DNA from 2 places in the Paenibacillus sp. 1781tsa1 genome. Region 2 is predicted to be linked to the other one. Evidence: riboswitches for the same ligand, from Rfam matches in the RefSeq annotation. Region 2 holds a riboswitch; the other holds the start of a gene.
What was found. A riboswitch is a leader RNA that binds a small molecule or an ion and turns the genes downstream of it on or off. The one in region 2 is predicted to bind glycine.
Positions count from the first base shown of each region.

Region 1: another riboswitch for glycine. It lies ahead of sdaAB (L-serine ammonia-lyase, iron-sulfur-dependent subunit beta); the one in region 2 lies ahead of gcvT (glycine cleavage system aminomethyltransferase GcvT).

Region 1 is NZ_JAMYWY010000001.1:507,558-511,775, reverse strand. Features, by position in the region: gene sdaAA (L-serine ammonia-lyase, iron-sulfur-dependent, subunit alpha) at 263-1,207, opposite strand; gene sdaAB (L-serine ammonia-lyase, iron-sulfur-dependent subunit beta) at 1,197-1,886, opposite strand; glycine riboswitch at 1,999-2,134, opposite strand; glycine riboswitch at 2,139-2,263, opposite strand; gene NKT06_RS02445 (phosphotransferase enzyme family protein) at 2,616-3,593, opposite strand; gene pstB (phosphate ABC transporter ATP-binding protein PstB) at 3,833-4,218, opposite strand, start outside.
Region 2 is NZ_JAMYWY010000001.1:5,378,577-5,382,794, reverse strand. Features, by position in the region: gene gcvPA (aminomethyl-transferring glycine dehydrogenase subunit GcvPA) at 1-837, opposite strand, end outside; gene gcvT (glycine cleavage system aminomethyltransferase GcvT) at 834-1,970, opposite strand; glycine riboswitch at 2,188-2,288, opposite strand; glycine riboswitch at 2,292-2,414, opposite strand; gene gcvH (glycine cleavage system protein GcvH) at 2,759-3,151, shown strand; gene NKT06_RS24200 (PTS mannitol transporter subunit IIBC) at 3,571-4,218, shown strand, end outside.

The DNA of each region.
Region 1 (4,218 bases), 4.9 Mb from region 2:
CCATCTCCTTTAGTTTTGTTTCGCTCTTTTATATATCGTATTGATATATGACAATTGTTAATATATCAATACGATATATAAAACGTCAATATGTTTTTATTTTGTTTGTTGTAAAAGACAAAAATAGCCGATACAAATCTTCACCAGGAAGAGTTTGTATCGGCCTTTCGTATCATGCAAAGAGCGCTGCATCACCTTTAATAATCAAGACTAAGGACTACATGAGATAGCGTTAAGTTAGATTTAATTCATACCGATTCTATTACGCCTTAGGTTCTACGTCATTTTCATTTTCAGTCGCGGACTCCGTCTCAGGCTCTGCACGCTTTGCCTTCGGTTTAGCCAGCTTCTGCATCATTTTGCGGCCAGTTGGTGTCTGGGCCAGTCCGCCTTGGGCCGTCTCCCGGTGGCGGCTCGGCATCGCACTGCCTACTTCCAGCATAACGTCAATGACTTCATCTGACGGAATGGCACTACGCACTCCGGCCAATGCCATGTCGGCCGCAGCCAGTGCCGTGACGGCACCCAGTCCGTTACGGACGATGCACGGAATTTCAACGAGGCCTGCGACCGGATCGCAGATAAGGCCCAGTGTATTTTTTAACGCCAGGCCTACGGCATGAACGACCTGCTCCGGTGTACCTCCACGCAGTTCAACCATGGCACCCGCAGCCATGCCGATCGCGGAACCCACTTCTGCCTGACAGCCACCTTCCGCACCAGAGATAAATGAATTGTTGGCAATGACATAACCAATCGCCCCTGCACAGAACAACCCGTTCACCAGATGTTCGTCCGTCCAGCCAAATCGCTCCTGTGAGCTGATAAACACACCAGGGATGATGCCGCAGGAACCGGCTGTTGGTGTTGCGACAATCCGGCCCATGGAGGCATTCACTTCAGATACACACAGGGCATACGCCATGGCAAGTGCGGAAGCATCACCAGAGCAAGTCTCACCCTTGCGAATGTACTCGGCCATTCTTTTACCGTCTCCACCCGTTAATCCACTGCGTGATGTGGTATCTTCCGTTAACCCTTTACGTACCGCTTCCTTCATCACCTGATAATATTCAGACATCTGCTTCACAACATCCGCTTCCGGTGTATTGGTCTCCTGAACCTGCTCCTCGATCATCAGTTGAGCAATCGTTTTGGATTCCGCTGTACAGATCGTATTCAGTTCGTGTAAATGTTTAAATCGCATCCGAATCAACTCCTCTCTTCAAATCGATGACACGAATGTCCAGTACATGATCCAGCTCCTTCAGACGCTTGAGCATATCCGGATTCGGCACGCCGTCCATCTCCATCGCAGTAAGCGCTTCGCCATCACGGGCTTTCCGGTCCACCTGCATATACCCGATGTTAACCCCGGATGAACTGATCGTGGACGTTACCGAGGCGAGCACTCCTGCTTTGTCCGCATGTCGCAGAACGAGTGTCGGAAACTCACCACTAATCTGAACACGAAAATCATTCATCGCATGCACCGATACACTACCACCACCAATAGAAGCACCGATTAAGGAACATGTACGTCCTTCATGCCACAACTCAATTTTGACCGTATTGGGATGAGGAGCAGGCAGGCCGCTTGTATAAAACTCAACCTCCATGCCCGCTTCCTCTGCGTATTGCTCTGCATCCGGGATACGTGGATCGTCTGTGACATAGTCCAAAAGACCACCGATCAGTGCCAGATCTGTTCCGTGCCCCTGATACGTATCAGCGAATGAACCGTATAGTGTCAGCCGGGCACGTTCAGGCGTACAACCTAGCCACTGACGAGCGATTCTTCCCAGCCTTGCTGCTCCAGCTGTATGTGAACTTGAAGGCCCCGTCATCGACGGACCAATAATTGAGAAAACATCTTTAAATCGCACCTTATAACCCTCCAATTGTATTCGTCATTTGCATCCAGATCCCATGCCATAATGTTCCTTTATTACTGAATGATGACATCAAAAAAGGACAGAAGAAGGCCTCAGGCCCTCTCTCTGTCCTCGATACCTGAGAGTTTCACGATTCAGCAGTGTCTCACGACAAGGTGCATGGCCTGCAATTGCAGACAAGTCACCGGACTGACTGATCATATACCCCTTGGGTGGCGCAGTTCGCGCACTCTCCAGAGTTGCGTCCAACGATGGTACATTTACCTGAGAGATTAACCACTGGGCTGGGTGCGCAGCAGCTTGCTCCTTCGGTGCCTGAACAATAGCCATTTTGGTCGGCTAACTCAGGTCTCTCCCGCTCGTTATCATCCGCTGTATGGAACCATTCTGAGCGTATGTCAGAACAGTAATGGAAATTGTTCATTCTTCTTCATTAAGATTAATCGACCGGAAGATCAGTGTCAACAAACTTAACGATATCTTTGGATGTATTTCCTTCATTTTCGATTGAACCGATGAAAACCAGAATATTTTGTCAGATTTCATCACATTAATACGATAAAAAGAACTTTTAAACAGCTTATTTCATTTTCCTTCAATTCATAAAGCGCTTACTACTATTTATGATAATGTCCACGAAACTGTTCGGGTATTCAGGCAACCATATCTTTGAGCTACACTATTCATAGCCCTTAAGGATCTGCACACCCGGATTATAAATCACAGTTCGTAGAAGATACTCTCGTTCTGTACATATGGTCTGCAATACTTGCTACATAGCTTCGGCATGCGATCTTTCATCCATTCGTGCCTAGACTCGTTCGCCATCTGAAAAGCATAATAACCAAGTGTAAAGATCAACATGAACCCTTCCATTAATCGTATATCACGATCCGTCAGTGGTGCGATCTTTTTTGTGTATCCGGATAAGAATATGTCACGTTCCTCCCGATTGAACATAAGCGCTGCCCCTCCGGCATCGAAAAGATAATAACCATAACCGTGTAGACAAAAATCAATCATGGACATTCCCTGATCCGTTATCAGCAGATTATTGCGAGTAATATCCCCATGAATGATTCCCCATGTCCCCGCCTGCTGTGGGTACGTTGCTAGCTGCTCGTTAATGTTCTCAAACGTCTCCCGAAGCAGATTGAAGTCTTCCGTTGTAAAAATTCCCAATCGGACACCTTCCTCCAGCTGCCCTAGCATGACCAAATTCTCAGGGATATTGCCATATGTCGGCCGTACCTTTGTTCGATCTGTCTGATTCTGCACACGCCCATACTGATGAAGCATCTGTAGTTGCGCACCAAGATCATATATCTGCTCTGTTGTCAGGCGTTCTCCCTGCTGGATGTCCCTGCCCTCAATCCACTCCAGTACTGTACAGCAGATTTCTTTACCTGCTTCACTTGTCCATAACGTGACCCAATCTCCCGATACATTGCGTACCGGATGTTGTACGCGTAATGCTGTCGTTGCATTTAACTCATGAAGCAGGTTCATCTCTGCCTCCAGTGCAGGAGGCGTGTGCTGAATGCCTGACATACTTGCATATGCAGCTTGATGGATACGCAGCAGATACTTCTGCCCGCTTGCTTCATCAACGACATGATACGTCAGGTTCTCATTGTGACGAATATAAGAAACGACAGGTTTTTCAATCGTGTAATTCTGTATGATATCGGTTGCCATGTGGTCATAAGACCTCTGATTCGTAGTGATTATCAACATCTCCTTCGAAGTTGTGTAAACGCTCTCTTATTACTGAATATCGTAGCATAATGTTTATCCCGCATACAGAAAATTCCACTAAAATTATAAATTAAAAAAAGCACAACTCCCGAACAAGCGTCCAGGCATTGTGCTTCTTTTGTCTCTATTTATTTCTTCATTTCTCTGTCTGTTGCCCTATGTGACACTCCATGATCCAATTAACCAAAACGACCCATAATGTATTCTTGGGTCAAGCGATTGTCCGGGTTCGTGAAGATATGCTCTGTATCCCCGTGCTCAATCATGCTTCCCAGATAGAAGTAAGCTGTATAATCCGAAATACGTGCTGCCTGCTGCATGTTATGGGTAACAATAACAATCCGCAGCTCCTTCTTGAGCTCGGTAATCAATTCTTCAACTTTACCCGTGGATACCGGGTCAAGTGCAGATGCAGGCTCATCGAGCAGCAGAATCTGCGGATCAACAGACAGGGCGCGGGCGATACATAGACGCTGCTGTTGTCCACCTGAGAGAGACAGGGCTGATTCATTCAGCCTGTCTTTCACTTCGTCCCAGAGCGCAGCACGACGCAAGCTTTTTTCCA
Region 2 (4,218 bases):
GCATGTCGGACCGCCGAGTGAAGCGGCAATACCGAGGGGCTGCGCATCGCCAACGACGATGTCGGCACCCAGCTTGCCTGGGGCTTCCAGCAGACCCAGCGATAGCGGGTTAGCACTTACGACGAGCAGGCCTTTGTGCGCATGCACGAGGTCGGCAGCTTGCTTTACATTTTCCACGGCACCAAAGAAGTTTGGACTCTGAATCATGACAGCAGCGGTATCGTCCGATATGGCGGCTTGCAGGGCATCCCAGTCCGTGACTCCATCCTTATATCCGATCTCGACAATCTCCAGACGGAGTCCGTGCGCATATGCCTGCAGTACCTGACGGGCTTCCGGATGAACGGTGCGGGATACGATGAGCTGTTTGCGACGAGTTGCCGCTGCGACCAGATTCCCTGCTTCTGCAAAGGCTGTTGCTCCGTCATACATGCTGGCATTGGCCACAGCCATACCGGTTAATTCACAGATGTAGGACTGGAATTCGAAAATGGCCTGTAGTTCACCTTGGCTGATCTCAGGCTGATAAGGTGTGTAGGCAGTGTAGAACTCGGAACGGGAAATGACGTGATTGATGACGGAAGGAACATGATGATCGTATATGCCTGCGCCGAGGAAGCTGGCGTGTGTTTCGAAATTGGCGTTGGCACCAGCTTGCTTGGACATGTGACGTGTCAGTGCATATTCATCAAGTTTCGAGGATACGGGCAGCTCGCCCTGATAACGAATCTCTTTGGGAATGTCCTGGAACAGTTCCTCCAGCGAATCCACACCGATGGTTGCGAGCATGGCGCTCTGATCCTGCTCGGTCATGGGAATGTAACGGTGCTTGCTCATGCTTGATCAGCTCCTTGAGTAGGTGTCTTTGACGTTCGTGTCCGTTTATGAAAAGGGGTCTTTACGACCTCGGCTTTCAGTTTCTTACCTCGGATCTCAATCTCAAGCGGGGTTCCGAGCGCAGTGTATTTGCTGTCGATAAGGGCAAGCCCCAGATTACGCTTCAATGTAGGTGATTGCGTGCCTGTTGTCACTTCGCCAATCTGTACGCCTTCGGCGTAAATCGGATAGTGGGGGCGAGGGATACCGCGTTCCAGGACTTCGATGCCAACCAGCTTGCGGGCAGGCCCGTCATTTTTTTGCTGTAACAAGGCTTCATGTCCGATAAAAGGTCCGGCATTCAGCTTCACAAACATGCCAACACCAGCTTCGAGTGGAGAGATGGTTGCCGACAATTCCTGTCCGTATAGGGGAAGCTTTGCTTCAAAGCGCAATGTATCTCGGGCACCAAGTCCGGTTGGCACCAGTCCGTGACCTTCACCAGCTTGCATTAATCCATTCCAGACCACAGCGGCCTGATCTGCAGGAACATATAGTTCAAAGCCATCTTCGCCGGTATAACCGGTACGGGACAACAGCAATTTTGCTCCACAGACTTCGGCATCCTGCACAAAACGAAACGGTTCAATCGCCGATACATCTGTATCTGTAACTTTTCCGATAATATCTACAGCCAGTGGACCTTGCAGGGCGAGTAGCGCTGTCTGCTCCGAATCGTTGGTCATGCTCACGCCAGGGATCAAGTGCTCTTGCAGCCACGCCCAATCCTTGTCGATATTGGAGGCGTTAACGACGAGCATATAATGCTGATCTTCCAGCTTATACACGAGCAGGTCATCGACCACACCGCCATCTGGATAACACATCAAGGTGTACTGGGCTTGACCGGGGACCAGCGTGGTTACATCATTGGTGGTCATTTGTTGCAAAAAAGCTTCAGCCTGCTCACCCTGTACCGTGAATTCGCCCATATGGGATACATCAAACAGTCCAGCACGCTCACGTACCGCTTCATGTTCTTTCTGGATTCCGCTAAATTGCACCGGAAGCTCCCAGCCTCCAAAATCAATGCACCGTACGCCTTCATATTGCTGATATAGGGGGAAGAGTGGTGTTCTTAGCAAATTGGACATCAAATCACCTCGTCATGAGCCGTCAACCGGCCGGATATACAATCGTGGATCAATGAACCAGGGTATTTTTAAATTTTTCAGCTAGAGATCTTTCGTAGATAAGTATGGTAAGGCAGCTATGACAGCGCCGATCTGAATCCTGTTTTTCGTTTTTTGGGAAAAAGGAAAAGGACAGGCCAAAGAATCGGCATGCCAAGTAGCACGCTGTATTCTAAGGCTCTGTCCCTTGTACCTGAGAGTTACCCCGCTGAGTTGTGCAGCAGGTTTCCCCTTGGGTGATCATAACGCCCGCTCAGGGCGAATAGATGCTCTCCAGAGTTGCGTCCCGTAAAAGTCCTTTTGCCTGAGAGATTCACCCCCGCTTATCGGTGGTTTACTCCTTCGGCGTTACCTCATGTACATCCCGAATCGGGTGTCACGGGTAATCTCTCCCTTTACATTCATCCGCGGGTATAACATAGTCCAATAAACACATTTACTCCTCTCATTAAAACGTGAATCCACTGCCGATGTCAAGAACGATATCATAGATAATGATTAAAAACCGAATGTTTGATTTGGTTTTAATATTATTGTTCGTGTATTTATAAAGACTGCGCTTACTATTTGATTTTTTACCAGTATATGAAGAAAGAGTGAAATCCGGTTACAGGATTTTAAGGTGCTCAGTAAATAAATTGTAAGGTATCTTGACATTTGATTCAAAAATATCATACGCTATGTTCTGGGAAAAAGGTTAAAGGTCAAAGAACGCATGCACTCATTAATGAAAAGCGAGGCGGATATCGATGAGCGAATTGAAACGTGATTTCCTGTACAGTGAAGAGCACGAATGGGTGCAAACCGTAGGGGAGGATACTGTACGTATTGGCATTACCGAGTTCGCGCAGCATCAGCTGGGTGACATTGTGTTTGTGGAATTGCCTGACCTTGAATCCAATGTAAAAGCAGAAGACAGCATTGGAACGATCGAATCGGTCAAAACGGTCTCGGATTTGTTCTCTCCCGTCACCGGTTCAATTATTGCAGTGAATGATTCGTTGCAGGACTCACCTGAACTTGTGAACAGTTCTCCTTACGAGGAAGGCTGGATGATTGAGATCCGTGTTGAAGGAGATCTGACAGCAGCATTGTCTACATTGATGAATGCAGACGCGTATCGTAAACATACGGAAGAATAGTATCAACGAACTTGTACTTATTAACTTATATTTTATAACAAAATGTAATAAGCTTCATATTGTTTCGACCTGTGTGAGCCGGATGCTTGCACAGGTTTTTTGTGCTTTTCAAGAATGGTTTGGAATGCGGATTGAAGCTGATTGGGGATGTAAATCACCTGCTTGGACCAAACTATAGGTTGGAAAATGATTTTGGAAATGACAAAAGTCATAGGCAGGAAAAGCCTTGTGTACCAATGGGTTCAGCCATTATGCATCGGTTAAAACGATTACATAACCTAATGTTGTCATCATTGTTCATGACGAAAGTACGCTTTCATTTCATTGAACAGGAGAGCATTCTCGCTTAGGATTACAGCAGGGGAGAAATGATACCCCTTTCATAAGTCATAATCACTTGATCCAAGGAGGATAATACAATGAGTAATTTGGACCAATCGTCCAATTCCAAAGGTGGGCTACGGGTAGGTGTGCAGCGTTTTGGCCGATTCCTGAGTGGTATGGTCATGCCGAATATGGGAGCGTTCATCGCCTGGGGATTAATTACGGCCATGTTCATTCCAACAGGCTGGTTCCCTAACGGGACACTAGCACAGCTAGTCGATCCAATGATTAAATATTTGCTGCCACTGTTAATTGGTTACACCGGGGGTACGATGGTGCATGGTCAGCGTGGTGGTGTCGTAGGTGCCATTATGACCATCGGGGTCATCGTGGGTAGTGATATTCCGATGTTCCTCGGCGCCATGATTGCCGGACCACTGGCAGCATGGATCATCAAAAAGTTCGATAAATCCATTGAAGGTAAAGTTAAAGCTGGATTTGAAATGCTGGTTAATAACTTCTCAGCCGGTATTATTGGCGGGATCTTGGGGATTATTGCTCTACTGGGCATCGGGCCTGCTGTAGAAGCGATTAGCAAAGTATTGTCTGCCGGAGTACAAGGTCTGATGAATCTGGGCTTGCTACCGCTGGTCAACCTGATTATTGAACCAGGTAAAGTATTGTTCCTGAACAATGCAATCAACCACGGGATTCTGACACCAATTGCAACAGATCAAGCAAGA